4 regions of the Gordonia sp. N1V genome follow, and region 1 is predicted to be linked to each of the others. Evidence: predicted binding sites of a transcription regulator. Region 1 holds the regulator's gene; each other region holds the start of a gene.
What was found. Region 1 encodes LexA, which represses DNA repair genes until DNA is damaged. Its sites were predicted from a motif close to CGAACANNTGTTCG; they were not measured.

Region 1 (7,743 bases):
ATGGTCACCATGATGCCGGTCGCCGCCGTGCACGTGCGTCGCGGGGGCGGGCAGGAGCCGGTGCGATCCAGCCCACCCCCGCCCGACCCCATATCCTGGAACGCATCATGTCCTCCTCCCCCGCCCGCTCCACCGCTCATCCGGAGGACGTCGATCCTCACGAACTGCGCGAGCGCATCGCTCGGCTGAGCATCGTCGACGAGCACTCGTTGGGCCGCAGACTCGACAAACTCAGACTCGACAAACTCGGACTCGACAAGCGCGGACCGGACGAACGCGGAGCAGCTCCCTCGCCCGAACGTCTGGACGGCCTGCTCCGTGCGATCGAGGGCGCCGAGAAACGGATCGCTGCTCGACGTGCTGCGATCCCGGTCATCGAGTATCCGGCGGAGCTCCCGGTGTCGGCGGCGCGTGCGGAGATCGCCGCGGCGATCGCCGAGCATCAGGTGGTCGTCGTCGCCGGGGAGACCGGGTCGGGCAAGACCACCCAGTTGCCGAAGATCTGCCTCGAGCTCGGCCGCGGTGTGCGGGGGGCGATCGGTCACACCCAACCCCGTCGGATCGCGGCCAGTTCGGTGGCGCGCCGGATCGCCGACGAGACGGGCACCCACATCGGCGACGCCATCGGTTACTCCGTGCGGTTCTCCGATCGTTCGGGTGCCGACACGCTGGTGAAGGTGATGACCGACGGCATCCTGCTGCGGGAGATCTCCTCGGACCCGATGCTGCGGCACTACGACACGATCATCGTCGACGAGGCCCACGAACGCAGTCTCAACATCGATTTCATCCTCGGTTATCTGCGCCGCCTGCTGCCCCGCCGGCCCGACCTCAAGGTCATCATCACCTCGGCGACCATCGAACCCGACCGATTCGCACGGCATTTCGCCACCGCCGATACCGAGGTGCCGATCCTCGAGGTGTCGGGGCGCACGTATCCGGTCGAGGTGCGGTATCGCCCGCTGTCACTGCGGGAAGACCCTGATTCCGGCGACGACGCCGGTGGCGGCGAGCACGCCGATCTCGATCTGTTCGAGGGGATCGACGCCGCAATCGGCGAGTTGTGGGGCGCGAATGGTCGCGGGGACATCCTGGTGTTCCTGCCCACCGAACGCGACATCAGAGAGGCCGCGGCAGTGCTGTCGCGTCGTGTCGCCGCGGGCGCGGAGGTGGTTCCGCTGTTCGCGCGGTTGTCCATCGCCGACCAACAGAAGGTGTTCTCGCCGTCGGACGGCCGTCGAATCGTGTTGGCCACCAACGTGGCCGAGACATCGCTGACGGTTCCGGGCATTCGCTACGTCATCGATTCGGGGACCGCACGCATCTCCCGCTATTCGACGCGCACGAAGGTGCTCCGGCTGCCGATCGAACCCATCTCGCAGGCCAGCGCCCGCCAGCGTGCCGGGCGCTGCGGGCGCGTCGCGCCCGGCGTGTGTATCCGGCTGTACTCCGAGGCGGACTTCGACGCCCGGCCCGCCTTCACCGATCCGGAGATCCTGCGCACCAACCTGGCGTCGGTGATCCTGCAGATGACCGCGCTGCGCCTCGGCGACATCGCCGACTTCCCGTTCGTGCAGCCACCCGACGCCCGGGCGATCCGCGACGGCATGGCAGTCCTGGGTGAACTGGGCGCGATCACCACCGGCGGCCAGAAGACGCGCGGCACAGCGCGGTCGGACTCCGGCACTGCCCGGTCGGACTCCGGCACGGCGCCCCGGCTGACGCCGGTCGGCGCGACGATGGCGCGCATTCCGGTCGATCCGCGGATCGCTCGCATGCTCGTCGGCGCCCGCGACGAGGGATGTCTGGAGCACGTGCTCGTCATTGCTGCGGCATTGTCGCTGCCCGATGTCCGTGAGCGACCGGCCGAACATCGGGAGGCCGCCGACGCCGCGCATCGTCGCTTTGCGGTCCCGGGCTCGGATTTCCTCGCCTACCCGACGCTGTGGGCGTATCTGCAGGAGAAGCGCAAAGAGCTGTCGGGCAATCAATTCCGGCGGATGTGCGAGCGCGAGTTCCTGCACTATCTGCGCATCCGGGAATGGCAGGACCTGCATCGACAGTTGCGCGGCATCGTCTCCGACCTCGACTGGGAGACTCCACGCACCGAGATCGATGCCGATGCGATCCATCGCGCGATCCTCGCCGGGCTGCTCGGCAACATCGCCGCACGCAATGCCGAGGGCCGCGAATACACCGGAGCCCGCAACACCACGCTGATGATCTTCCCCGGGTCGTCGGTCGCCAAGAAGCCGCCCGCGTTCCTGATGGCGGCCGAGATCATCGAGACGTCACGGTTGTTCGCGCACACCGTGGCCGGGGTGGACCCGTTGTGGGTGGAACGGTTGGCCGGCGACCTGGTCAAACGCACCTACAGCGAGCCGCACTGGTCGTCGCGGCGGGGCGCGGCGATGGCCTACGAACGCGTCACCCTCTACGGGGTCACCCTCGTCGCACGACGCCGGGTGACCTATGGCCCCATCGACCCCGAGGTCTCCCGGGAGTTGTTCCTCCGGCACGCCCTGGTCGAGGGCGACTGGAAGACCGACCACGAGTTCTTCCACCGGAATCGGCAACTGCTCAGCGACGCCGCCGATGTCGAGCACCGCGCCCGACGGCGCGATGTGGTGATCTCCGAGGAGCAACTGTTCGAGTTCTACGATCAGCGCATCCCTGCCGAGGTGACCTCGGCGCGACATTTCGACTCCTGGTGGAAGAAGACGCGGTCGGCGCAACCGCATCTGCTCGACCTGACCGCGGCCGATGTGGCGGCTGACGTCGCCGTCGCCGACACCGACTATCCGGGGTTCTGGCAGCAGGGCCAGACCCGTCTGGAGCTGCGGTATCGTTTCGAGCCCGGCGCGCCCGACGACGGCGTCACCGTCGTCATCCCGAAAGATCTTCTGCCCCATGTACGCAACGCCGGCTTCGATTGGCTGGTCCCGGGGATGCGCTCGGAGTTGGCGACCGAACTCGTCAAGACCCTGCCGAAGTCGCTGCGCAAGACGATGGCACCGGCCCAACGTTTCGCCGATCTGGCGCTCTCTCGGCTGACCCCACGCTCGGAGCCGCTGATCCGCGGTCTGGCCCGGGAGTTGTCGACCATCACCCGTCACTCGGTCTCGCCCGCCGACTTCGACCCCGACCGACTCCCGACTCATCTGCGCATCCACTTCGCGGTCGTCGACGACAAGGGCGAGATCCTCACCCGTACTTCATCGTTCGCCGAACTGTCGGAACCGACATCCGCCGCCACCACACAGACGGCCACACCGGTGTACACCACGTGGACCGACGAGGGCATCGGAACACTCGCGCCGAGCGAGACCGCCGACGTCGCCGGGCAGACCATCACCCGTTACCCGACTCTGCACGTGACCCACCGCGCCGGCCATCCCGACGGGGTCTCGGTTGTCCGGGCGGCGACCACCACCGAGGCGAGCACCGCCCTGGCCGGCGGCGTGATCGTGTTGTTGGAGAACACGATCCCCGCATTGAGTCCGAAAGCCGCCTCCGGACTGGACCCTGCCGGACGGATCGCGTTGAGCCAGAGCCCCTATCGGGAGCCGGCGCGGTTGTTCGGCGATTGCACACGCCGAGCGATCCGTGATCTCGTGGAGCCCGACGAACTGCGCGTCGTACGTTCGCCCCAGGCGTTCGCCGCGCTCGCCCAACGGCTGCGGCCAGCGGTGACCGACGCCGCTCCGGAGTATCTACGCCTCGCGGTCGACGTCCTGCGGGAGTTGGTGGCACTGCGCGGTGTGATCGACACCCATTCGGGGCAACTCGCCGCCGACGACGTCGCCGAACAGCTCGGCCATCTGGTGTTCGACGGCTTCGTCGCCGCCACCCCACGGGAGCACCTGGCGGAGGTGCCCCGCTATCTGCGCGCTGCCCGTGAGCGCCTGGAGCATCTGCCGGCATCCGCCGCGCGGGATCGCGCCGGCATGGAGGCACTGGATCGGGTGGTGGAGCGCTGGAACCAGCGGCTCGCGCAGGTGCCCGACCGCAGGCGAGACGCGGTCAACGAACAGGCGCACTGGCTCGTCGAGGAATTGCGGGTCGGTCTGTTCGCGCAGCGACTGGGCACGCGTTATCCGATCTCGGAGAAACGGGCGCTACGGACCCTGGACCGACTCGGCTGACACGACGCCGGCTGCGGGCGTCGTCCGGCCGTGGGTCAGATTGCCCTGCAGGTCGTCGATCTCGCGTTGGAAGTCCTCGAGGGAATCGAACGAGCGGTACACCGACGCGAATCGCAGGTAGGCGACCTCATCGAGGTCGCGCAAGGGTTTGAGGATCGCCAATCCGACCTCGTTGCTGGGGATCTCGGCGACTCCGGAGGCCCGAACGGTCTCCTCGACCTGTTGGGCGAGCTGCGCGAGATCGTCCTCGTCGACCTGGCGTCCCTGACACGCGCGTCGGACCCCACGCATCACTTTCTCGCGGCTGAAGGGCTCGGTGACGCCATTGCGTTTGACGACGGCCAGGACAGCGGTCTCCACCGTCGAGAACCGGCGACCGCATGCGCTGCAGGAGCGGCGCCGACGGATCGCCTGCCCCTCGTCGGCAACTCGGGAGTCGATGACCTTGGTGTCATCATTCCTGCAGAACGGACAGCGCATACACCGACAATACCGCCCCACCGCGGTGGAACAGCCGTGTGATCGCCTACCCCGGTCGTCACCGGTAGGCGGGTACCAGCAGTGCCTGACCGACCTGGAGCCCGCTGCCGGACATCTCGTTCATCCGCGCGATCTCGTCGATGACGGCCTGCCGGGGCAGGTCGGGCGCGACCCGTGCGGCAACCGAGTTCAGCGATTCCCCGGCACGTACGTGCACGACCTCGGTGGCCGCGGGCGCCGGCGTGGTCGACTGCTGGTAGTCGCTACCGGCCACGGCCACCAGCCACACCAGCAGCGCCAGGGCGACACCGGTCAGCACGGCCACCATCGCACCGGTACGGCGAGCGGTGCGGTGCGCGGTGACCCGCGGGCCGACCGGAGTTGCGCAACGGGTGCCCGCAACCGCCGGAAGGCGGCGCGCACCGGTCCGGGCCGGGCCCGCATATGCCGGTCGTCGGCGGGCCGGGTCGCGCTCGAGCGTGCGCCGCTCCGGGAGGCGACGGTCGGACGACCGGTGTTCGGACGACCGGTGTTCGGACGACCGGTGTTCGAGCACCCGGTGTTCGAGCACCCGGTGTTCGAGCGCCCGGTGCTCGACGGTTGCGCGGGCCGGCATCGACGCCCCGCGGCGAACGGCGGCGGCGCGGTGAGCCGTCCGGCGGGACCGAACGGGCAGGTCGTTGGTGCCCGGCGCGGTGGGCAGAAGTACGGTCGGCATGGCGTCTCCCTATCTCGATCATGCATTCGAAGAACGGATGTTCGAGTTCTACCACGGGGCACCGACAATTTCTCGCGACACGTCGAACACATGTTTGAGGTTGCCTGTCGCCTCGGCTACCCTGGCCGGTGTTCAGCTCTCCACAGGGCCCGTCAACCAGGGCGTACCCCGCGAGGATGTGCGCACCGACCGAAAGGATGCGAACCCCATGAGTGAGAAGAAGGGCCGCTCGGGTGACCCCGACGCGGCGACCGTCACCGATCCGGACGACGCCGTCGCGACCGGCCCGATCGATCCCGCGGCCGTCGAGGCCGCGCTCACCCCGCGCCAGAAGGGCGTGCTCGATGTGATCCGCAAGTCCGTGCGCGAACGCGGGTATCCGCCGAGCATCCGCGAGATCGGCGACGCCGTCGGCCTGGCGTCGACCTCATCGGTCGCGCATCAGCTGCGAACCCTCGAGCGCAAGGGTCTGCTCAAACGCGATCACAACCGACCCCGCGCGGTGAACGTCCAGGACGGCGATCCCACGCCCACCGACGACAACCCGAATGCATCGAACCTCCCCACGCCGACGTTCGTGCCGGTTCTGGGACGTATCGCGGCCGGCGGGCCGATCCTGGCCGAGGAGGCCGTCGAGGATGTCTTCCCGCTGCCGCGTGAACTCGTTGGCGACGGGTCACTGTTCCTGCTGCGCGTCGTCGGTGAATCGATGATCGACGCGGCCATCTGCGACGGCGACTGGGTGGTCGTTCGTCAACAGAACGTCGCCGACAACGGCGACATCGTCGCGGCGATGATCGACGGCGAGGCGACGGTCAAGACCTTCAAGCGCAAGGACGGCCATGTGTGGCTGATGCCGCACAACGACCTGTTCGAGCCCATCCCCGGCGACGACGCCGCGGTGCTGGGCAAGGTCGTGACGGTGATGCGCCGCATCTGAGCGGAGTCGCACCCGCCGGCCCGCTCAGCCGAACGGCTCAGCTGCGCAACGCTTCCGCGGCCGCGGCACGCGCATCGGCCGGTGAGGCGGTCGCCAGTACAGCCTGCGCGGCGGAGCGGCACGCCTCGCGGTCGACCTCGGCGAGCTTCGCTCCCACCGCGGGCGCCGCGGCCGGGGCGCTCGACAGCGAGGTGACGCCGAGTCCGACCAGGACACACGCGAGCAGCGGATCGGCGGCGGCCTCGCCGCACACCCCGACCGGTGTCGCACTGCGGGTGCCCGCCTCGGCGACGGTGGCGATCAGCGAGAGCACCGCAGGCTGCCACGGGTCGGTGAGCCCGGCGAGCTCGGCCGACATCCGGTCGGCGGCCATCGTGTACTGCGTGAGATCGTTGGTGCCGATCGAGACGAAGTCGACCTCGGCGAGGATCGCCGGAGCGAGGATCGCCGCCGAGGGGATCTCGATCATCACCCCCGCCACCAGCCCGCGACCGCGGACCTCGGCGGCGAATTCGGCGGCTTCGGCGGCCGAGGCGATCATCGGCGCCATCACCCAGGGCGTGGTGCCGGTCGCCTGCGCGGCGCGGGCGATCGCGTCGAGTTGACCGGTACGGATCTCGGGATGTGTCGCGGCGATCCGGTTGCCTCGTACGCCCAGTGCGGGATTCGCCTCGGTGCCGTGATCGACGAACTTCAGCGGCTTGTCCGAGCCGGCATCGAGCGTCCGGACCACGACCTTCTTGCCGTCGAAGGCCTCGATGACCTCGCGGTAGAGCGCTGCCTGCTCGTCCACCGACGGTTCGTCGGCCCGATCGAGGAAAGCGAGTTCGGTGCGGAACAGACCGACCCCCTCGACGGGGTATGCCGTCGCCGCCCGCGCCGAGACGCCGTCGGCGACGTTCGCCAGGATGGCCACCTCCACACCATCGGCGGTGCGCCCGGGCCCGGTCCATCCCGCGATCGCCTCCGCCTCCCGACGACTCTGCTCCACCTCGTCCCCGGCCCGCGCCGGATCGGGGTGAACGACAACGGTTCCCGCGGTTCCGTCGACGAGAACGGGCGTGCCCGCGGGTACGTCGTCGAGGCCGGCGACCGCCACCACGCACGGAATCCCCAGTTGGCGGGCGATGATCGCGGTGTGGCTGGTCGGCCCACCGAGCCGGGTGGCCAACGCGGTGATCAGTTTCGGATCGAGTCCGGCGGTGTCGGCCGGCGCGAGGTCGTCGGCGAGGAGCACCGACGGCTCGTCGGGCACGGGGACCCCGGGCTCGGGCTCGCCGAGTACCTCGGCCACCACCCGGTCACGGACGTCGTTGAGGTCGGTGATGCGCTCGGCCATGATCCCGCCGAGCTTGGCGAACATCGCGGCGAACTGTTCGGTGGCCGCGGCGGCCGCGGCCGGGGCCGGGGTCCCGTCGGCGATCAGCTTGGTGACCGTGCCGATCCACCCGCGGTCCTCG
Region 2 (7,743 bases), on a different contig from region 1:
ACGCGACGACGGCTTCCTTCTCGCCCGACAGTCCGCGGTCACGGACCGCACCGCCCTCGATGTCGAAATCGAAGACCAGCTTGTCGAGCCAGCGCGGCAGCCCCCACGCCCGATCACCCAGCATCGCGATCACCGCGGGCACCACCGTCATGCGAATGATGAAGGCGTCGAAGAAGACCGCGATGGCCAGGGCGAATCCGAGCATCTTGGACGTGGTGTCGGGCGCGAGCATGAACGAGGCGAAGACGCTGATCATGATGACCGCGGCCGAACTCACCACGCGCGCACCGTGCCGGTAGCCGGCGATGATGGCGTCCTTGGCACTCATGCCGTGGATGTACTCCTCGCGCATTCGAGTCACCAGGAACACTTGATAATCCATTGCGAGACCGAAGACCACGCCGATCAGGAAGATCGGCAGGAACGACAGGGTGGGCCGGGTGTCGGTGATGATCCCGAGGTACCCCTCCTGGAAGATCGCCACGGTCACACCGAAGGTCGCGAGCACCGAGAAGATGAAGCCGATCGTCCCGACCAACGGAACCCAGATCGAACGGAAGACGCCGATCATGATGAGGAACGCGAGTCCGACCACGACCACCAGATACGGGATGAGTGCCTTGTCGAGCTTCGCCGACAGGTCCGACATGATCGCGGTCTGACCGCCGACGTGCATCTCGACGCCGCCCTTGGTGATGGTCGGACCCCAGTCGCGGATCTTCTCCATCAGGTCGTGGGTGGCCTGTGCCGACGGCGCGCTCTCCGGGGTCACCATGATCAGTGCGGTCGAGGCGCCGGTGTTCGGGTTCGCCCCGGTGCCGTTGCCGGTCCAGATCAGCGTCGCGGGGTTGGCGACGTCGGACAAGGTCTTGATGTGTGCGACGGCCTGCTCGGCGGCCGGTGCGACGTTGCCGTCGGCGTCGTGCACGATCACCAACAGCTGGCCGTTGACTCCCTCGCCGAATCCCTTCTGCAGCAACGCCGATGCGCGTGCCTCGTCGGAGTTGGACAGGTCCATGCCGAGTTCCAGCTTGCCGACCGGGATCGCGGCCAGGACGAGGATCGCCAGGCCGACGATGATGAACGGCAGCGGCCGTTTGACCACCGTCCGACCGAAGCGAACGCCGTTGGTGTCGGCGGTCTCGGACTTCTCGGCGTAACGGATGCCGGGGATACGCGGGGTGAAGACGAAGCGGCCGACCGCCCCGAGCAACGCCGGGATCAGGGTGAGCGCCGCGATCACCGCGATGACCACGGCCACTGCCGCGCCCGCGCCCATCTGGGTGATCAGCGGGATACCCACGACGGTCAGCGCCACCACCGCGATGACCACCGTCAGGCCCGCGAAGACCACCGCGGTTCCGGCGGTGCCAACCGCGCGACCGGCGGCGTCGGCGCGACTACCGCCACGTTTCACCTCGCTGCGATAGCGCGACACGATGAACAGCGCGTAGTCGATCGACACGGCGATACCGAGCATCGTGACGATGCCCGTCGCGGTCTGGTTCACCGTCATGAACTTGGCGCTCAGGGTCACCAGCATCATCGTCAGCGCGACACCGACGATGCCGGTGACCAGCGGGATGAAGGCCGCGATCAGCGCACCGAACGCGACGATCATCACCACGAACGCGACCGCGAAACCGATCAACTCGGCCTTGCCGCCCTGTTCCATGACCTGGACGAGCGAACCGGTGGCCTCGACCTGTAGTCCGTCGCCGCGGTGTTTGGCGAGAACGTCGAGGAGTTGCTGTTTCTGATCGACCGACAGGTCCTGCACATTCGTGGTGACCCCGACGCTGATCAGACCGACATGGCCGTTGTCGCCGAGGACCTTCGCGGCCACCGCCTGTTGCGCCTTGGCGGCGACGAGCGGGCTGACGACGTTCTTGGCGTCGGCGACGTCGGGCAGCTTCTGCAGATCGGCGGCCAGCGCGTTGAGCTGGTCGGCGTGCGCCTCGAGTCCGTTGTCGGCGTACACCACCACCGTCGCCGAACCACGGGACTGCTGCTCCATGACCTTCGGGAAGTACTGCTGCAACTGGCTGGTCGCGGTACCCGAGTCGGTGCCGGGCAGATCGAAGTCCTGCGCGAACTTGGGTTTGAGCGCGCCGACGAGGCCGGCCACGACGACGAGGGCGAGCAGCCAGGTCGCGATCACCCACCATTTGTGCCGAAACGAGAACCGGCCGAGCCGGAAGAGCAGTGAGGCCATGGCAATCCCCTGGACGTCGATGCGGACGGGTCGTCGATACAGCGGCGCGTCACCCAAAAGTGTGAGTGACTAACACTTGATACTGTGTACTCCGCTTTTCCGTGCTGCGCCACCAGCCTGCGCTGTGTTCCGGAACACTAGAACATGCATTCGATGCGCGCTAGTGTGGGCTCATGACCGTCGGCATGCAGGGTTCGCTCTTCGACCTCACGGGGACCGCCGGAGCCGCGCCGAGCCTCGGCGCGCTGGGGACCTCGGTGACCCGCCGCGAATTGTCCGACGGCGCCTGGGTCGATCTGCGGCCAGGTTGGATCGCCGATTCCCCCGCCCTCTTCGACGCCCTGTACGACGGTGCGGCCTGGCGTGCGGAGCGACGGCGCATGTACGACCGTGTCGTCGACGTCCCGCGACTGATCGCCACCTATCAGGCACACCATCGCCTGCCCGATCCCCTTCTGGCGCAAGCACGTTCGGATTTGAGTGCGCACTACCGCGAGGAATTGCCCGAGGGCTTCGCCACGGCGGGCCTGTGTCTGTATCGCGACGGTTCCGACTCGGTGGCCTGGCACGGCGACCGATTCGGTCGCGGCGCCACCCACGACACCATGGTGGCGATCCTGTCACTCGGAGCTCCGCGACCGCTGGCGTTGCGCCCCAGGGGCGGTGGTCCGTCGCTGCGGTTCGTCCTGGGCTCGGGCGACCTACTCGTGATGGGTGGCAGTTGTCAGCGGACGTGGGAACACGCCGTGCCGAAATGCCCCGGCGTCGGAGCCCGCATCAGTGTGCAATTCCGTCCGCCGGGTGTGTGGTGAGGCTCGCCGACCCTAGATCGGGTAGGAGACGCCGGTGAGCTTCTCCGACTCCGCCCACAGTCCGTCACGGATCGCTCGGTCGTTGGCGCGGCCGCTGAAGGCCGAGACCCCGGGCGCGCCGCGCATGCCGAAGAAGTGGCTCGGCCCGTAGAAGGTGCCGTTGACGACGTCCGGTGCGGTCGCGGCGTACAGCGTGGGCAGCGCGCCGTCGGCGGCCGATTGCGCGAACAGGTTGCCGATCTTCATCGCCGAATCCATCAGCGACTCGGTGTGGCCCTGCAGTTCGGTGGCCGCGTACCCGGGGTGGGCGATCAGCGAGAGCCGACCGTCGCCGTCCGCGGCGTCGAAGCGGTCGGCGAGGTCCATGCCGAACATCAGGTTGGCCATCTTCGAGTCACCGTAGGCCCGCCAGCGCCGGTAGCGGCGGTTGCGCCAATCGAGGTCGGCGAGATCGATGCGGCCGAGTTGGTGCAACCCCGACGACAACGTCACCACGCGGTCACCGATCTTGGGCAGGAGCAGACCGGTGAGCGCGAAGTGGCCCAGATGGTTGGTGCCCATCTGCATCTCGAAGCCGTCGGCGGTGCGCCGCAACGGCAGCGCCATCACGCCGGCGTTGTTGATGAGGACGTCGATGCTGCCGACCCCGTCGGCGAAGGCCCGGACCGACGCGAGGTCCGCGAGGTCGAGCGCGGCCACCCGCGCCCGGTCGCCGAGGCCGCGGGCCACGTCGTCGGCCTTGGCGGTGTTGCGGCAGGCCATGATGACCTCCGCGCCCGCACCGACCAGCGCCTTGGTGGTCTCGGCACCGAGTCCGGAGTTGGCCCCGGTCACGATGAAGGTCCGGCCCGTTTGATCCGGGATGTCGTGCGTCGACCAACCACTCATGGAATGCCCCTTTGTCGCTGCGGTGTGCTCCCTCTCACCCTGCCACGACATCGCCGAGATGCGAAGGAGAGCGGGCCGAGAGGCGGAGAAGAGCGGTGTGTCACCGCGGGCGTTTGCCGCTACCGCAGGCGCATCAGTCCGGCCGACCCCAGCCATTTCACCGGGCGCAACAGTCCGGAGATCACGTCGCCCACCGTGGGGGCGCTCTCGGGAACGAGATCGATTGGGCCGTAGATCTCGGTGGCCTCGGTGCGTCCGCGCACGACGCGTTTACCCAGCATCGTCCAGTGTTGCGCCTCGGCGTCGTCGGCGCCGGCGATGGCCGCCCCGCTCCCGAGCACCGGCACCCGACTGGTCTTGGCCATCTCCGACAGGCGTGCGCATTCGTTGACCGGGTCGCCGATCACCGTGTACTCGTATCGCCGTTCGGCGCCGATGTTCCCGGCGAAGGCGGTGCCGAAGGAGACCCCGATCCCCCAGCGGACGTCGAGGGCCTCGCTCAGGCCGCGCGCGAGGTCCCGGGCCGCGGCCAACGCCGCACCGGCGGGATCGTCGATCGCCACCGGCGCCCCGAACACCGCGAGCGCGGCATCGCCCTCGAATTTGTTCACGAATCCCCGGTGGTCGTCGACGACCTGCGCGACGATCTCGAAGAATTCGTTGAGCAGCGCCGCGGTGTCCTGTGGGCGGCGTTCCTGCGCGATGGTGGTGGAGCCGACGATGTCGACGAGCAACACCCCGACCTCGGCGTTGGTGCCGTGCAGACCCATCCCTCTCTCGATTGCGAGTTCGGCGACGGTGTCGCCGACGTGGCGGGCGAACAGTTCCCGCATGCGTTCGCGCTCGTCGAGGCCGGTGACCATCTCGTTGAATCCCTGCTGCAGCACCCCTAGTTCGGAGGAGTCGTACACGTCGACGTGGGCGTCGAGGTCGCCGGCATGGACCTTCTCCACCGCGTCGCGTAGTTCGGTGAGCGGATCGATCAGGGACTGGCCGACGAGGACGATGATGCGGGCGCCGGCAGCGAGTCCGACGAGCGCGAGAACCACACTCGCCCAGTCGATGTCGGCGGCCACCGGCGGAAGCATGTGCAGTCTGCGCCCGACGTTGAGGATGATCAGACCGACCATCGGCACAGCCGAACTGACCGCCCACACCGCGAACATCCGGCCCCGCACACCGTGCACGACGCGCGAGGTCGGGTCGGAGGCGAGCGCCACCATCATCAGTGGCCGAGAAGCGCGTTCGGCGAACAGATACGTCAGACACGCGCTCGACATGCCGGCCAGCGCGAACGCCACCGCCACGCCGAACACCGTTTCGACGGTGAGGGTTTCGGCGGACATGGCGATGTAGCTGAGCACCGACGCCGCCCACGCGATCGACGTGCTGAGCACCTGGAATGCCGGAATTCGTTGCACCGCAACACGACGCGCATGATCAGCGGGGTCGCCGGAGATGAACCAGCGGAATTGCGGGCGCAGCGTGAGAACCCCGAGGACCAGATTGACGACGATGCACACCACGATGGCGGTGACGATGCCGGGAAAGTTGGGCGCGCGCAGGGTCTCGTCGACCGTCAGCAGTCCCCCGTTGTACGACAGTTGCACCAGGAGGAAGGTCTCGAAACCGATTAGTGCGTTGCTGCCGACGATGGCGGTCGAGGAAATGGCGAGGGCGCGTGTCGCCAACCGGCGACGCCCGGCGGTACCGAGTTGCGCCCATTCGGTCGCCCCCGGCTCACCGACCGCGCCCCACACGAGGAGGGCGTAACGCCGCCGTGCCCGGCTCCATCGGGTCGCGGTGCTTCGGCGTGGGTGCCGGCCTTGCGCCAATGACGCTCCCACCCCGGAACTCGGTGATGAGGTCATGGGCCTTCCCTGAAGTCGATGTCACCTCAGAGATTACCCAATGGCGTGGATCACATCCGCGTGGTCGGCGCCATCGGCCGGGCTTGCGCGCGTCTCAGCGAACGGTCACCACTGTGTGCGCCGCCGCATCGGAAAGGATCTTGTAGATGTTGAAGATCGGCCGGTGGCTTTCGAATTGGGTGTCGTACGGGACACGCATCGTCGCGACGAGGTCGGCGAAACGGTGGTCCACCAGGTCGCGATAGCGCGGCAGCAGTTCGGTGGTCACGTAGCGCCAGCGCTGATCGAACACCGACCAGTCCCAGTTCGCGATCGGTGTCGTGATGGTCAGCGTCTTCCCGTTGGCGAGGCGGGTTGTGTGGACGAACGGAATGAAGTCGCGCAGCGCGGGTACGCCGGCCACCGACGGAGACCCGACCAGGGTCATTGCGTAGGTCAGTGCCGCGCCGACCCCGTCGGCCTTGCGGTAGTTGCGTACGTCGTCGAATTGCCAACCGACGACGTCGAACTGCTCACGATGCAGCAGGGTCGCATTGCCCGCGGCCACCCGGTCGGGATCCCCGGAGGCGATGCCCTGCCACGCGGTGGCGACGGCGTCGTCGATGATCCCGGCTCGGCGGAACTCGTCGATGCCACGCAGTCCGTCGCGGACGAACGCAACGTGCTGGGGCATGAGGTCGGTGAAGATGGCCTTCTGCATCACCAGTACCCGCTCGGCGAACCAGGTCAGGTCGGCGGGGGTGATCTTGTCGGCATGGTAGGCCAAGGTCTGTAAACCCTTGGGGAACACACCGATCAACCCCGGGCCGGCGACCGAGGTCGCCGTCTCGATGATCCGCGCGGCGAGCGGTTGCAGTCCACGGATCGCATAGATGTCACCGGCGAGCACGACATCGGCGATACCGCCGCCGAAGTCGGCACCGACCAGTCCGGCCATACCGGCCCATTGCAGGTTCCGATGGGCGATCTGGAAGTTCTCGTAGTAGCGATAGGACTTGATCATGTCGGCGCGAGTGGCCGCGAATCCCTTGGCGGGATCCCAACCGGTCAAGTCGATTCCGGCCTCAGTGGTCGCCTGCACCAAGCGATACTGGAACAGCAGAGCCGCATAGCGGTGGGCATCGAGACCGGACGCACGGGCCTCGGCGACCAACTCGGCGAGCCTGCCGAGATCGGTGGGCAGCGCGCGGTTGACGCCTCCGCCGTAATGGTCGGCGTACCGATTGGTCAGCGGCAGATCGAGATACGGGTCGAGGACAGCGGCGCGGGCAGGTCCGGCCACCACCGCGGACCCGGCCACTGTGCAGGCCAGCACGAGGAGCAGGATCAGTCGGCGCAGCGGGAATCCCGCCCTCTTCGGGTGCTCGACCCTTTGCATGCAGTCGATCTCCGTGGGTTCGGCGTTCGTGGCTTCGGCGTTCATGAGTTCAATTCCGTGGCCAGCCAGTCGACGGTGTGCATGCCGAACAGCTCGGTACCCCACTTGTAGATGTTGGTGACGAAAACGTCCATGCCGCAGTTCATTCCGTAGTACTGGGCGTCGGCGCCCTGCCGCACGTAGCGGGTCACCAGGTTCTTGGAGTCGGCGGCGGGGATCAGGGACATGAATGAGTTGTCGGCGTTGCAGGCCGAGACCAGCACCTTGCCGCGCGGGCGATCCCCGTGGCCGAGGGTGTTGTCGCGGTAGACATGCGCGAACTCGGGGATGTCGGCGGGGGCTTGCCCGCTGGTGAACAGGGTCTTCAGCGGGACCAGCGGCGGCATACCGAAATACGCCATCTGACAGGACTTCCGGTAGACATCGGCGAGTGCGCGGCCGGCCGGGTTCAGTTTCGCGTCCAACGCCATCTCGGGGTACTGCGCCTCCAGTCCGAGCAGCGTGGCAAAGACGAATCCGGTGCCGAGCCGACCGTCGGCGAATCTGATGAAGTTCTTCTGGTCGACCGCCATACCCTCG
Region 3 (7,743 bases), on a different contig from region 1:
GTCGGCCGCCGTCGATCTCGACGCGATGGTCACTGCCCACTACGGGCTCGACGAGATCGCCGAGGCACTGGACTCCGATCGCATACCCGGAATGATCAAAGCTGTTGTCCATCCGCAGGTTTCGCGATACCGCACAGGTACCCGACCCGAACCGACCCGAAAGGACCGTTCGTGAGCACTCTCGCCGACGCCCTCCCGCTCAACACCACCATGCTGGGTTCTGTCGGTGACGTGCCGACGCCGCGCTACGACCGGGCCACGGTCACCACGGGCATCGTGCACTTCGGAGTCGGCGGCTTCCATCGTGCCCACCAGGCCTTCTACGTCGATCAGCTGCTCGCATCCGATCCGTCATGGGGAATCTGCGGTGTCGGCGTGCGGCCTACCGACGCGCGGATGCGGGATGCGCTTGTGCCACAGGACGGTTTGTACACCCTGACCCTCAAGCATCCCGACGGTGCGGTGGAGACATCGGTGATCGGCTCGATCGTCGAGTACCTCTATGCACCCGACGATCCGGAGGCCGTTCTGGAGAAGCTCGCCGATCCGGCCGTCCGCATCGTGTCCCTGACGGTGACCGAGGGCGGCTACAACTTCTCGGCGGCCACCGGCGAGTTCGACGCCGACAATCCGGACATCGTTGCCGATCTTGCCGGAACCGCGCCGCCGACAACCGTCTTCGGACTCGTGGTGGACGGCCTGGCCCGACGCCGCGAGCGGGGCGTGCCCTCGTTCACCGTGATGTCTTGTGACAACATCGCCGGTAACGGCCATATGGCGCATTCGACGTTCCTCGCCTACGCCCGGCTGCGCGATCCGGAGCTGGCGGCGTGGATCGACGAGCACACGCGGTTCCCGAATTCCATGGTGGACCGCATCACCCCGGCCACTCCCCCAGAACTGGCCGGCGAGGTCGCTGAGCGTACCGGGATCGCCGACGCCTGGCCGGTGGTGGCCGAACCCTTCACCCAGTGGGTGCTCGAGGACCATTTCTCGTGCGGCAGGCCGGCTCTCGAGGATGTAGGTGTGCAGGTCGTCGCCGACGTCACGCCGTACGAACTCATGAAACTCCGTCTGCTCAATGCCGGACATCAGGCACTGTGCTACTTCGCCCATCTTCTGGGGTATCGCTACGTTCACGACGCCGCGGTCGATCCCGATCTTCGGGAGCTGTTGCGCCGCTACATGTCCGAGGAGGGCAAGCCGACGCTTGCACCCTTGTCCGACGTCAACGTCGATGCCTACATCGAGACGCTGCTCGAGCGATTCGGCAATCCGGCCATCGCCGACACGATTGCCCGGCTGTGCCAGGACTCCTCCAACCGCATCCCGAAATGGCTGGTACCGGTGATCCGGGACCGTCTCGCGCAGCGTGGTTCCGTGAGACTGTCGGCCGCGGTGGTGGCGAGCTGGACGCGCTACGCCGAGGGGGTCGACGAGCACGGCGATGCGATCACCGTCGACGACCCGCTGTCCAATCACCTCGTCCCGTTGGCGCAGCGCTCACGTACCGAACCGCTGGCATTCCTCTCCGACACATCACTGTTCGGCGACCTCGCCGAGGACGAGTCGTTCACCGAGCCGTATCGGTGGGCGTTGGAATCCCTGCGCAACAGCGGTACTCGTGCAACCCTCCAGGAGCTGCTGTCATGACCCTCGTCGCCGGCGTCGACTCCTCGACGCAGTCGTGCAAGGTGGTCGTCTGCGACGCCGACACCGGCGCCGTGGTGCGCTCGGGCAGCGCACCACATCCGGGCGGCACCGAGGTCGACCCGGAGGACTGGTGGCTGGCGCTGACCGAGGCCATCAGGGCTGCGGGCGGTATCGACGACGTCGCCGCGCTGTCGGTCGCCGGTCAGCAACACGGGATGGTGTGCCTCGATGCGGCCGGGCGTGTGGTGCGTGAAGCGCTGCTGTGGAACGACACTCGCTCGGCCGCCGCCGCCGACGATCTCATCACCGAGCTCGGCGGCCCCCATAAGTGGGCGGAGGCCGTTGGCGTGGTGCCGGTGGCGGCGATCACGGCCGCCAAGCTGCGATGGCTGGCCGACCACGAACCCGACCATGCCGAAGAGACCGCGGCTGTCTGCCTACCCCATGATTGGCTCACCTGGAAACTCGCCGGCGGCACCGACATCGGCGCTCTGACGACCGACCGCAGCGATGCCTCGGGCACCGGCTACTTCTCCGCCGCCGACGAGAAGTATCGAACAGATCTGCTGCAATTGGCATTTCGCGATCGACTACCGAGGATTCCACGGATCGTCGGACCCGGTGAGGCTGCCGGGAAGACATCCGGCGGTGTCGTACTCGGCGCCGGTGTCGGCGACAACGCCGCCGCGGCACTGGGTTTGCAGGCGGGTACCGGCGACGCGATCGTGTCGTTGGGAACTTCGGGCGTCGTCAGCGCTGTCGGCGAGGTCGCGCCGTGCGATGCCTCCGGGATCGTCGCCGGGTTCGCCGATGCGACCGGGCGGCACCTTCCGCTGGTGTGCACACTCAATGGCGCAACGGTGTTGGCGGCGACTGCGCAGATGCTCGACGTCGATCTGACGAGGTTCGCCGACCTCGCGCTGTCGGCTCCCACAGGCGCCGACGGCCTGACGATGGTGCCCTACTTCGGTGGTGAACGCTCCCCCAATCTGCCTGCGGCGACGGGAACCCTGGCCGGGATCACCCCCGCCAACTTCTCCGCCGCCCACGTCGCACGTGCCGCCGTCGAAGGCCTGCTCTGTTCGCTCGTCTACTGCCGCAACCGGATCGAGGATCAGGGCATCAACGTGCAGCGGTTCCTGTTCATCGGCGGGGGCACCAAGTCGTCGGCGGTACGCGCGATCGCTCCCGCCTTGTTCGACGGCACCGTGGCGCTGCCCGCCGACGGTGAATACGTGGCACTCGGCGCCGCCCGCCAGGCCGCGTGGGCACTGACCGGCGAGCTCCCGGAGTGGCGCGTCGAGTCCGAGACAGTCACGGCTACACCAACTCCAGAAGTATTCGCGCAGTACGCCGCCGCAGCGAAGTGGTACTCGGCGGCTGTCGGCGGGTAACACCCGAGGCTTGCTGTTCGAGGCGTGTTGCGTCCACCCACCGGTACGGCGGGTCTCGAGGCCTCGTCGCTGGCGCTCCCTTTTCTCCCGCTGGTCGAGGTGCCGAGGACCGCTAGCGGAGTTCCCTTTTCTTCCGGTGGTCGAGGTGCCGAGGAGCGTTAGCGACGAGCCTCGAGACCTGTTGCACCGCTGCTGGTTTCCGGCCATTTACGGAAGCACGTGACGGGGTCTAGAGTCCGTGGTCACCGAGTAGTTGGGCGAGTCGGTTCTCGACCGGCGAGCCAGGGTCGGGGGTGAGGATCTCAACGAGGTCGTAGTACCCGTGTCCGATCGGGACTCGGGTGCGCCGTAGTCGGCCGGTGGGCAGCATCGATCCCCGGTCGTCGCGCTCGGCGAGATCGGTATCGGCACTGGCAGCGGCCCCACTTGGTGGTGGGTCGGGTGGTGGATGCAACTCCGCGCGGACGCGAGCCAACGCCGCGGCATAGGTGGCCCCGACATCGGGTAGTGCGTTGGTGCGTTTCGGGTTCGGTTCGGCTGCGCCGACGGGGGTGTTTGTGCGCCACCAGCATCGTCCTGCCCACGGCCCGTCCCGATAGATGCCGGTCGTGAATTGTCCGGGTTTGTCGCCGACCATGCGGTTGTGTTTGCCGCAGGCGGGGGCGAGGTCACCGATGTTGGTGAGCCCACCTTTCGCGTGGTCTGTGGTGGCGTGATGGATTTCGACGTGCGCGGCGGGTTGGGTGCATCCGGGAAACGAGCAGTACTCGCCGCCGTCTTTGGCGAACAGTGCGATCCGCTGGCCTTGGCTCGCCAACCGGGCGCGCCCGAGGTAGAGGGGCAGACTGGTGTGGTCGTCGAACACCGCCAACCAGGGTTGGCTGTGAGCCGCTAACGCGATCACATCCCGGATTGGGAGGAGGGTGCCGGTCGCGGTGACGCCCATCCCGGTCTGCGCAATCAACTCCGACAGCGATGCTTTGATGATCAGATGCGGCGGTAGGCCTCGATGGGATTGGGGGCCGAGACCGACATCCAGTCCGGCGCGCAGGACTGCTTCCAACGCGTCGTGGTTGCGTTGGACCTGGTCGCGGTGATCGCGGGCTGCCGCGGCAGTCAACGCGTCGGGGTCGGCGTCTTCGCGACTGCCGGTGGGGGAATCGGGGTCGGCGGGGTTGTTCATTCCGGGGGCTGCCCACGCGGCGAGTACCGCTTCGAGGTGCGCGGTCAGGGTCGGGGTCATCTGCCCCGACAACCCACTCATTTTCTGCGCGTCTTGCCGGCCGATGCGGATCTGGCGGCGGCGTTGCCGATCCGAATCGTCGGTCAGGTGGCCGTCGGGGTCGAGGTGCGCCAACACCCGTGCCCCCAAAATCCGCAAATCAGACGGGGTGTGGGTGCGGGCGAACCCGGCCATCGTGGCGTCGGCCGACATTTTCTCGTCGAACGGCACTGCCGCGGGAATGCGGTCCAACACGTCGATCACCACCGCCGCATGCGACGAGCCGGCCGCACCGGAGGCCATCGCGTCGGCCAACGCCGGGTACTTCGGCGCGGCGACCTCACCGGTAAAGGTGTGGAAGGTGGCGGTCGCTTTCAGTTGCTTCCACCGCCGCCACGGTTCCGACACACGCAACAAGCCGATCATGGCGTCGGTGATCGACCCGAACCCGTACTCCCGGGCCAAATGCCGGTCGGAGAATTCCACAATCTGCCGATCCCCCTGAACGGTGACCCGGGTGATCAACTGTTCGGTGGACTGGGCGACCGCGACCAGGTCGTCGTTGGACAGGCCGGTCAAATCATCGGTGGCCAGCGCATCGACCACACGGTGGGCGAGGGCGAGTTTCTGGGTGGTCGACAACCCCGACACGTCGGGCAGTGCGTCGTCGGGGAACGCGGTGTCGACCATGATTGTCACCCCCCGGCGATAGCGAACACGTGTTTGCGTGTTGTTGTGTTCGAGTGTATGCCGGTATTGTCGGGTTGGCAAGAGGTTGTCGAATGTTTTTTCGGGTGAGTCTTCGTTGGGTTCCAGCGTCGGTTCGGCTCGGTCTCGAGGCTCGGCGCCTGGGGCGCCTCGCACCTCGACCACCGATGAACGGCTCGGCGCCTGGGGTGCCTCGCACCTCGACCACCGATCGGAAAGGGCTCGACGGGAAGGCGGAAGAGCGCCCTTACCACCGTGGGGACGGTTCACTCACCTCCAGAACCCGCGCTCCTCCAGGAGCGCCACCGCACGATGACCGCCGCGGAGGAAGTGGCCTTCGGTCAGCGTGCGTGCCATACCCGGCGAGCGGCCGGCGAGTGCATCGACGATCTCGCGATGATCCCGCAAGGACGACGCGACCGAGTCCGGGTGGGAGTCGAAGAAGCCGGACGGGATTGCCCCGCTGAGGAGTTTGAGTTCGGCGATCAGGCGCCGTGAGCGGGTGCCGAGGTTGATCAGCCGATGAAAGCGGAAGTTGAGGCGCTCGATCTCGAGGAGCTCGGTCGCCTCCTCCATCTCGGTCGCCAACACACGCAGCTCGTCGAGGTCGGTGTCGGAGAGAGTCGCCGACGCACGTTCGGCGGCCAGCCCGGAGATCACGCCGAGCATCCAGTAGTGATCGCGAATGTCCTCGCGGGACAGGTCGGCCACAAAGGCGCCGCGCCGTGGAATCGTCTCGATGATTCCCTCCCCGCTGAGTGAGATCAGCGCCTCACGCACCGGCAGTTTGCTCATCCCGAGAGATTCGGCGACCGCATCCTGATCGACCTTGGTTCCCGGCCGCATCTCGCCGGCGAAGACCATGCGGCGGATCTCCTGGGCCGCAATCTGCTTGAGCACCGACGATGCCGCCTCGACCGATCGACCACCCACGGGCTGTGCCACCACTGCCTCCTCGACTCACATCAACGCGCAGAGATTATCAAACTCAACTATCACTCACCCGCTATGTAAGACATAGCCAGGAGATATAGTTCGGATAGTTGGCACAACCCCACAGATTTGATAATTTCGATCGCATGGCTTCACCCGCACAGCAGCACACCCCGGCCGTCAGCGCGGACGACTTCGAGCAGATCCGCTCGGTGGTCCACGACTTCATCCGCACCAAGGTCGTGCCGCGCGAGAACGAGATCGCCGAGACCAACGCCATCCCCGACGACCTGCGCGCCCAGGCAGCCGAGATGGGACTGTTCGGCTACGCGATCCCCGAAGAATGGGGTGGCCTCGGCCTCGATCTCACCCAGGACGTCGAGCTGGCGATGGAGTTCGGCTACACGACGCTCGCTCTGCGGTCGATGTTCGGCACCAACAACGGCATCGCCGGGCAGGTGTTGGTGAACTTCGGGACCGACGAGCAGAAGAAGGATTGGCTCGAGCGCATCGCCTCCGGCGACGTCGTCGCCTCCTTCGCGCTCACCGAGCCCGGCGCCGGCTCGAATCCCGCCGGCCTGCGCACCAAGGCGACGCTCGACGGCGACCAGTGGGTGATCGACGGGCAGAAGCGTTTCATCACCAACGCACCGATCGCCGACCTGTTCGTCGTATTCGCCAGAACCCAGCGCCGGGAGCGAAGCGAGCGGGCTGAATCAGAACAGTCCGCAGAAGGCAAGAACACAGGTATTGCCGTATTCCTGGTTCCTGCCGACACACCAGGGGTCGAGGTCGGAGTCAAGGACAAGAAGATGGGCCAAGAAGGGGCGTGGACCTCCGACGTCAGCTTCGACGGCGTGCGTGTGCCCGCCTCGGCTCTCGTCGGCGGTGACGAGGAGACCGGATATCGCGCCGCGATGACCTCCCTGGCGCGAGGTCGGGTGCACATCGCTGCGCTCGCGGTCGGGCAGGCACAACGTGCCCTCGATGAGTCGGTCGAATACGCGGCCAATGCCACCCAGGGCGGAAAGCCCATCGGCTCTTTCCAATTGGTGCAGGCCATGCTCGCCGACCAGCAGACCGGGGTGATGGCCGGGCGCGCACTCGTACGTGACGCCGCGCTCAAATACGTCACCGGCGAGGACCGACGGACCGCACCATCGGTGGCCAAGCTCTACTGCACCGAGATGGTCAGCAAGGTCGCCGATCTCGCGGTGCAGGTCCACGGCGGCACCGGTTACATGCGCGAGGTTCCGGTGGAGCGGATCTACCGCGACGTCCGCCTGCTCCGGCTTTACGAAGGCACCAGCGAGATCCAGCGACTCATCATCGGCGGCAACCTCATTCGTGCGGCAAGCAAGTAGCCCACCGCGCCACACCATCTCAGCACACTCACACGACAGGATTCCCATGCCCGGACCACTCTTGAAGGACCAGACCGCCGTGATCACCGGTGCCGCACAGGGTATCGGCTTCGCCATCGCGCAATTGTTCGTCGACGAAGGCGCCCACGTCGTCATCGGTGACATCAATGCCGAGGCCGCGCAGAAAGCCGCCACCGAACTCGGCGGGGACGGTGTGGCCGTCGGCGTGGCGTGCGATGTGACCCGCGGCGCCGACGTGGACGCGCTACTCGCAGCTGCTGCACAACATTTCGGACCCGTCGACGTGATGGTCAACAACGCGGGCATCACCCGGGACGCCACCATGCGCAACATGACCGAAGAGCAATTCGACCAGGTCATCAACGTCCACCTCAAGGGCACCTGGAACGGCACCCGTAAGGCGGCGGCGATCATGCGCGAACGCAAGAGCGGCGCCATCGTCAACCTC
Region 4 (7,743 bases), on a different contig from region 1:
GGGCACGGTACTCAAGCCGACGTTGCATGATTCGGGCACCAAGACCGTCCTGGGCGTCACCGGCGATCTGGACGCCGCGAGCTTCTGCGACGCAGTGCTCGATCACCCGACCTCCGCCGGCTACGTCGCCACCAGGGTGTGGCAGCACCTGGCCGGGGACACGCCGCCGTCGGCGGCCGCGCTGACCCGGTTGACCTCGGCGTACGGCCCCGACCGTGATCTGCGCGGTCTGGTCGCCGCGATCGTCACCGACCCCGAGCTCGGCAACTCCTCAGGAGTGGCCTCCCCCGTGCAGTGGCTCATCGGCGCCACCCGGGCGCTACAGCCGAAACCCGGTGCTTCCGAACTCAAACGAACAACCTCCATCCTCAAGACGTTGGGCCAGCAGCCCTTCTACCCACCCGACGTCGGGGGCTGGCCGTCCGGGCAGGCGTGGCTGTCGACCGCCGGCGCCGAAACACGCTGGAACACAGCGATGCGCCTGGCCCGCGACGCGCAGGTCGCCACCATCCACGACGCCGCCGCGGGGGAGCGTATCGACGCCGCGGCGCATCTGCTCGGTGTCGGCGGATTCTCCGACCGGACCGTGAAGGTGATGCAGGGGTCGGTCAAGAATCCGGTGACGCTCACCGCGATTGCCCTCAACAGCCCCGAATACCTGACCGTCTGAACACCATTCGCGCGATCCGAGGCAGGACCACATGAAGCACGTCCTACGCCGCCGAGAACAAGGCGGCGTCGGCGCTGCGTGGGGTGCGGGCGTCGAAGGGGACGACCGGCTCGGCGGGTGCAGAGGGCAAAGCGCTTGCCGAACAACTCGATACCGTCGCCCGGTGCGTGAGCGCCGGAGTGCCGACCAAGGTGTACTCGGTGAGCATCGGCGGATTCGACACACACGCCGACGAACGCGAGACACAGCAGAATCTGCTCGGTGAGGTCGACTCGGCCATGTCGTCGTTTCTCACCCGGATGGCCGGTGACCCGCGCGGCCGCGACGTCATCGTCATGGCCTACTCGGAGTTCGGTCGTCGCGTGCGCGCCAACGCCTCTCAGGGCACCGATCACGGCACCGCGGGCCCGGTCTTCGTCGCCGGCGCTCCCGTCCGCGGCGGCTTCTACGGTGACGAGCCGAGTCTGACCGATCTGGACGACGGAGATCTCAAGGCCACCACGGACTTCCGTGACATCTACGCCGAACTCCTGGGAACCGGCCTCGGCACCGACCCGACGCCGTCGGTGGGGACTGGCCGGCGGGCGGTCGGATTCCTGTAGGTGGGGTTGCCTACACAGGGGGTTTCGAGTACTTGTCGAGACCGTCCTGCTCGAGACCACCCTTTCCCCGGATGATCGAGAACCCTTCCCCTCCCGATGGTCGAGGTGCGAGCCGCGTGCGGCGAGCCTCGAGACCCGGCGAGATAACAAGCCTCCCAACCACATCGAGGACAAGGCGAACGAAAGCCGCACCCTTACCACACTCCACCGACAGAAAATTGACGCCGAAACATGTTGTCCACAAGCAGAATTGATCAAGAATAGCCCTTGCATCGAACGTACTTTCGTGTAGACTGGACCCATCGCACCGATCAGCCACTGGGGAGGGGTTCATGATCGACACCGCCGCAACTCTTGACGCGGAAACCGTTGATGCCGAGGCGATCTTCGCCGCCATCGTCGCCCGACTCAGCGACCTGCAATGGAATCCGGAGATGACCGGGCCACAAGCTTTCGGTGCGATGAAACAAGTCCTGTTGTTGCGCAACCTGGTTGATCACCACGCCACCACCCTCACCGGCGAGATGGATCGGCTGGGCGTGGCCGATCACAAGACCACCCGGCTGCGAGAGTTGTTGATCAGCATGGGTTTCGCGCCAGCCGTCGCGGGTCGGTATGTGCGGGTTGCCACCACCACCGATGTCGACCTGTTGTTGGCGCACGCAGCGGACGGGTCCATCTCCTCCGAACACGTCGATGCCGTCGTCCGCGGTCTGGCGCACATCGACACCCGATGCCCCGAGCCTTTGGGCACCGTCCAACGCTGCGAGTTTCTGCGGAAACTCTTGTCGCACTACTTCGCCGGTTTCACCCCCGCCGAGATCACCACCTACGCGAGGCAGTTGGGTAACGAGTTGGCGGCCGAAACACCTGGTGGGTTACCGGCCGCCGAGGACAAGACGATCAACTCCTACACCGACCGCATCACCGACGACGGCCGGTTGGAGATCTCGGCGAACCTCGACATCATCGCGGGGGAGAAAACCAGAGCTCTGATGGAAACCTTGTCGGCGCCCAAGCCTCAACCCGACGGGTCCCCCGATCCGCGGACACCCGAACAGATCTGTGCTGCCGCGTTCGAGACGATCGTGGAGTTGGCGGCACAAGGATTGGCGGACACCACCTTCTCGGCGAAACCGACCAACGGACTGTTGTGGACCTGGTCGGCGGACAACCCGGCGCTCGGCGGCGATTTGCAGAACATGGGTGCCATCACCGAAGCCACCGCGAAACTGTTGTCGTGTGACACCACGATCACCAAGATCATGCTTGATCCCAACGGTGTACTGCTCAGTGTGGGGGAGGCGAAACGCTTCTTCACACCGGGCCAACGCAAAGCGTTGCTGGTGCGGGATCGCGGATGTATCAAGTGTGGTGCCCACGCCGGGCGCTGCCAAGGACACCACCTCGTCCACTGGAGCAAGGGCGGTCCCACCGACCTCGACAACGGCTGCCTACTCTGCACCAGCTGCCACGACGATGTGCACCACCACGGATGGGACATCATCATGGGATTCGACCGACACCCCTGGCTGATCCCACCCGCCAGCATCGACCCGAAACGCCGACCGATACCGGCCTATCACCGCAGAAGCATGCGACTCGACGACGTAGCAGCCTGACCCACGCTGCCCCACAACCTGATTCCCCGCACCCGGCCAGGCCGGGACCGCATCTGTTGTTTGAGAACTCCATAGAGATAATCCCACCCGATGGTCGATGTTTTCGAGCGTCCGTGGCCCGGAAGCATTTCGGCACAAGCGGTCTCGAGGCTCGTCGCTAGCGCTCCTCGGCACCTCGACCATCGGAGTGGGAAGGGTCCGTCCATCGAGTAGGGCGGCCACCGGGCGGGAAGGGCCCGTCCATCGGGTAGGGCGGTCACCGGATGGGAAGGGCGTCAGCATCCGATCGTCAGGCGGGGAAAGGCGCGAGCATTCTTCGATGGCGAGTCGTCTTCCCCGCTGGTCGAGGTGCGAGCCGCGTGCGGCGAGCCTCGAGACCACTGGGCCGGTGCTGGATTCGGATCACGGTGGCCCGGATATCCATCGGTGCAACGGGTCTCGAGGCTACGTCGCTATCGCTCCTTCGCACCTCGACCAGCGGGGTCGATCGTCGGGCGGGGTACTACAGCGCGCAGTTCACCAAGACCGGCTCCGGGTGCAGGGTGATGCCGAAGGTGTCGGCGACGCCGTCGCGCACGTCGCGGGCGAGAGCGAGGAGTTCTTCGGTGGTCGCGCCACCGCGATTGGTCAGGGCCAGTGTGTGTTTGGTACTCAGACGCACCGGAGCGTGGGAGCCGGGGTAGCCCTTGGCGTAGCCGGCGCGCTCGATGAGCCAGCCCGCGGAGAACTTGACGCCATCCGGTGCCGGATAGGTGGGGACGGCGACGTCGGCACCGAGCCGGCCGGCGATGCGGTCGAGAATGGCCGGCGCGTCGTCGGCCCCGACGATCGGGTTGGTGAAAAACGAACCGGCACTCCAGGTGTCGTGGTCGTCGGGATCGAGCACCATGCCCTTGCCCGCACGCAGCGCCAGGACGGCCTCACGGACCGCCGCGGCGTCGGCGCGGCCACCCGGCTCGACGCCCATGGCGGCGGACAGTTCGCGATACCGCAGTGGCTGACTGGCGCGATCGTCGTTGAGCCAGAACGACACCGCAACCACGACCATCTCGTCGCGATGCTTGAGTCGCGACGTGCGGTAGGCCAGGCCGAGTTCACCCGGGGCCACCCATCGCAGGGTCCCCGAACGACGGTCGAGCACCTGGACCTCACGCAGCACGTCGGCGACCTCGACGCCGTAGGCGCCGACGTTCTGTACCGGCGTCGCACCGGTCGATCCAGGAATCCCGGAGAGACATTCCAGCCCACCGAAACCGGCCTCGACGGTCGCGGCCACCAGATCGTCCCAGGTGACCCCGGCGTCGGCGGTGACATGGGCCCGGCCCGATTCGCGGCCGGTCCCGAACTCGATACGGCTGCTCTCGATGCGGATGGCGGTTCCGGCGAAGCCCTCGTCGGCGATGACGAGGTTCGATCCGCCACCCATGACCAGGACCGGCTCGGAGACGGCGTCGGCGGCGAGGATCTCCTCGACGACCGATCGGGTGTCCTCACAGCGGAGCAGTGCCCGCGCCGGGCCGCCGACCCGCAGGGTGGTCAGGCCGGCCAGCGGCACTCCGGGCTGCAGCGAAGTCTCGGTCACGGGGCCAACGGTAACCCGAGGCGGCGCACGACAGCCGACGTCGGTGGCGTCGAGTAATCTCTCATCCCATGGCGAGCCCGCTGAAGCACTCGGTGTCCTATCCGTTCTCTGCCGACCGGTACTGGGAGATCGTGTCGACCGAGCAGTACTGGCACGACCTGCTCGAAGCCACCAACTCCAGCCACGGCAGGCTCGAGTCCTTCTCGTCGGACGGCACCACGGTGACGGTGAAGATGCTCCAAGGGGTGCCCGAGGATCGACTGCCGTCGGTGGTCACCAAGGTGCGTCCCGGCGACCTCGAGATCCCACGCACGATGACCTTCACCCGGGCGAAGGACGCGGTCAACGGCACGATGCACGCCTCGGTGTCGGGCGCTCCGGCCGACGTCGAGGGCGCTCTGGTGGTTTCCGGTGACCCGGCCGGCGTCGAGTACACGGGCACCGCCAAGGTGGGGATTCCCTTCGTCGGCGGCAAGATCGAGAGCGCCGTCATCGAACAACTCGTGGGCCTGCTCGACAACGAACGCGAGAAGACGGTGACTTGGGAGGCCGCTCACCGCTGACGTAACCTGGCCGTCATGGCACGACGTCTCAGCTACTCCGCGCGCTATGCGCATCCCGTGGAGAAGCTCTACGAAGCTCAGAGCTCCCGGCAGTATTGGGATGACATGATGGCGGGCTTCCAGATGATCTCGCCGCACTGCGAGGTGGAAGACTTCCGGTCCGATGAAACCGGCCTGAAAGTGGTGCTCAAGCAGCACATCGGCCGCGATCAGCTGCCCCCGATCGCCCAGACCGTCCTGATGAAGGACATGGTGATCACCCGCGAGGAATCGTTCGGGCCGTTCGACCCGGACAACACCAAGGGCAACTACACCGCGTCGATCCCCGCGGGTCCCGGCAATCTGCAGGGCTGGCAGGAACTGTTCCCCACCGAGACCGGCTGCACCATCCGCAAGACCACCGAGGTCAAGGTCTTCATCCCGTTCATCAACGGCAAACTCGAGCAACTCATGCTGGTCAACCTGGTGGATCTGTTCCGTGCGGAGGCCGAGTACTCCAAGGACTGGATCGACAAGAACCTCTGACCGCGTGACACCCACCCCGAGACCTCACGGGCGGGTGACCCGGGGTACCACCAACATCAACCGCCTGCGCCGCGTTGACCGGTGGATGGCGCACGAACCGTCGATCGTCGCGGCGCTGGCCGCCGTCGCGCGACCGATCGTCGTCGACCTTGGATACGGTGCACGGCCCGACACCTGTGTCGAGATGGCACGGCGACTGCGGCCCGTCGCTCCCGACCTGCAGATGATCGGCCTCGAGATAGACCCCGACCGCATCGTCGCCCCGATCGACGGCGTGCGATTCGCACTCGGTGGTTTCGAGCTCGCCGGATTCCGGCCACAACTGGTCCGCGCGTTCAATGTCCTGCGACAGTACGACGAGCACGAGGTGGCCCCCGCGTGGTCGCAGATGATGACGCAACTGGCTCCCGGCGGGCTGATCGTCGAGGGCACCTGTGACGAGATCGGCCGTCGGTGCGCCTGGGTGCTGCTCGACGCCGCCGGGCCTCGCAGCCTCACCCTGTGCTGGTCGCCCGCGCACACGGGGAGACCCTCCGACCTCGCCGAACGGCTCCCCAAGGCGCTCATCCATCGCAACGTGCCCGGTGAGCGCATCCACGAGTTGCTCGTCACCGCCGACCGCTGCTGGGACAACGCCGCCGGTCAGACGGTCTTCGGCCCACGCGCACGTTGGGCGCAGACCCTCACGCTGATGCGTGCGGCCGGCGTCGACGTCGCGATTCCACGCCGCCGCGTCGTCGACAATCTGTTGACCGTGCCCTGGGAGACGGTCGCACCACGCGGGTAGTTTGGCCACATGCGCATTGCGATGGCCCAGATCACCTCCGGTACCGACCCGGACGACAACCTGCGTCTGGTCGCCGAACACACGGCCGCGGCGGCCGCCGACGGTGCCGTTCTCGTCGTGTTCCCCGAGGCGACGATGTGCCGGTTCGGGGTGCCGCTGGGCCCGGTCGCCCAATCGCTCGACGGGCCGTGGGCCACAGGCGTCTCGCAGATCGCGGTCGAGAACTCGGTGACCGTGATCGCGGGCATGTTCACCCCCGGCGACGACGGGCGAGTCGCCAACACCCTGCTGGTCGCAGCACCTGACGGCACCCGCATCGGCTACGACAAGATCCACCTGTACGACGCCTTCGGCTTCCGGGAATCGGCCACCGTCGCACCCGGTGACGTCGCGCGGACCGTGACGGTCGACGGCGTCCGCATCGGCCTGGCCACCTGCTACGACATCCGCTTCCCGGCGCTGTTCACCGCGCTTGCCCAAAACGGGGCCGAGGTGATCGTCGTCCCCGCTTCCTGGGGTGCCGGGCGCGGCAAGGTCGAGCAATGGCGGACGCTGGCCACCGCACGTGCCCTCGACTCGACGTCCTATGTGGTGGCCGTCGGGCAGGCCGAACCCGCCGACGAGGAGCTCCGCGCGTCGAAAGCGCCGACCGGCGTAGGACATAGCCAAATCTCAGATCCCTTCGGTAGCGTGGTCGCGTCGTACACGGGGGAGCAACGGCTGGGTGTACACGACCTCGACCTGGGTGTTGTCGCCAAGGCTCGCGAGCAACTCGCGGTCCTCGCCAACCAGCGGGAATTCCGAATCGAACCGACGCCCGTCGCGTACGAACTGTGATCACGCAAGACCGACGCCCCTAGGACGGAGTGCATGGCCGACGACACGACCGACGATCCGCAGACCCCTCGTGGTCCCGAGGATCCGGATGCCACCAAGCAGGTCGGTCGGGAGAACGCGCCGCGCGACCACTCCGCGGGACGGGACTTGCCGGCCGGGCAGGTACCGGCCGATCAGACCCCGGCGGAGCAGACCTCAGCAGAGCAGACCCCGGCCCAGCACGGTGCGGGGGAGAATCCCGCCCCCGACACCGAGCAGTGGGAGCCGACCACCACCTCCCGCCACGCGCGCGCCTACTCGCAGATCTCCGACGCCACCACGACCCCGGTGACGCCGCCACCACCCGCGGCGCACCCGCAGACCGCGCAGTTCACCACCGGGGAGAACCCGATGGACGGAGGGGATCCGGGAACGGGTGCGCATGCGGTTCCCCCGACCGGCGACGGCGTGGTCACGACGGCGCCGACGAAACGCGGCAAGGGAAAGTTCATCGCGCTCGGCGCGGTCGGACTGGTGTTGGTGATCATCATCGCGCTCGTCGGCACCGAACTCTTC

Region 2: P3L18_RS13670 (alpha-ketoglutarate-dependent dioxygenase AlkB) is a predicted target of LexA. The motif match lies at 2,355-2,368, and genes of this name have one in related genera.
Region 3: P3L18_RS19480 (HNH endonuclease signature motif containing protein) is a predicted target of LexA. The motif match lies at 4,982-4,995, and genes of this name have one in related genera.
Region 4: P3L18_RS03905 (HNH endonuclease signature motif containing protein) is a predicted target of LexA. The motif match lies at 1,546-1,559, and genes of this name have one in related genera.

The regions. Positions count from the first base shown of each region.
Region 1 is NZ_JARJDD010000006.1:55,009-62,751, forward strand. It holds gene P3L18_RS09890 (aminotransferase class III-fold pyridoxal phosphate-dependent enzyme) at 1-2, opposite strand, end outside; gene hrpA (ATP-dependent RNA helicase HrpA) at 108-4,145, shown strand; gene nrdR (transcriptional regulator NrdR) at 4,119-4,625, opposite strand; gene P3L18_RS09905 (LysM peptidoglycan-binding domain-containing protein) at 4,684-5,343, opposite strand; gene lexA (transcriptional repressor LexA) at 5,633-6,283, shown strand; gene P3L18_RS09915 (putative PEP-binding protein) at 6,321-7,743, opposite strand, start outside.
Region 2 is NZ_JARJDD010000009.1:76,904-84,646, reverse strand. It holds gene P3L18_RS13675 (MMPL family transporter) at 1-2,215, opposite strand, end outside; gene P3L18_RS13670 (alpha-ketoglutarate-dependent dioxygenase AlkB) at 2,389-3,027, shown strand; gene P3L18_RS13665 (oxidoreductase) at 3,040-3,915, opposite strand; gene P3L18_RS13660 (adenylate/guanylate cyclase domain-containing protein) at 4,035-5,675, opposite strand; gene P3L18_RS13655 (hypothetical protein) at 5,881-7,209, opposite strand; gene P3L18_RS13650 (lipase family protein) at 7,206-7,743, opposite strand, start outside.
Region 3 is NZ_JARJDD010000016.1:46,713-54,455, forward strand. It holds gene P3L18_RS19465 (NAD(P)-dependent alcohol dehydrogenase) at 1-175, shown strand, start outside; gene P3L18_RS19470 (mannitol dehydrogenase family protein) at 172-1,653, shown strand; gene P3L18_RS19475 (FGGY family carbohydrate kinase) at 1,650-3,047, shown strand; gene P3L18_RS19480 (HNH endonuclease signature motif containing protein) at 3,277-4,959, opposite strand; gene P3L18_RS19485 (GntR family transcriptional regulator) at 5,248-5,922, opposite strand; gene P3L18_RS19490 (acyl-CoA dehydrogenase family protein) at 6,057-7,274, shown strand; gene fabG (3-oxoacyl-ACP reductase FabG) at 7,321-7,743, shown strand, end outside.
Region 4 is NZ_JARJDD010000002.1:302,244-309,986, forward strand. It holds gene P3L18_RS03895 (DUF1800 domain-containing protein) at 1-670, shown strand, start outside; partial or broken gene P3L18_RS03900 (DUF1501 domain-containing protein) at 802-1,272, shown strand; gene P3L18_RS03905 (HNH endonuclease signature motif containing protein) at 1,605-2,894, shown strand; gene P3L18_RS03910 (UDP-N-acetylmuramate dehydrogenase) at 3,397-4,476, opposite strand; gene P3L18_RS03915 (DUF2505 domain-containing protein) at 4,545-5,039, shown strand; gene P3L18_RS03920 (DUF2505 domain-containing protein) at 5,055-5,564, shown strand; gene P3L18_RS03925 (class I SAM-dependent methyltransferase) at 5,599-6,351, shown strand; gene P3L18_RS03930 (carbon-nitrogen hydrolase family protein) at 6,361-7,188, shown strand; gene P3L18_RS03935 (LmeA family phospholipid-binding protein) at 7,222-7,743, shown strand, end outside.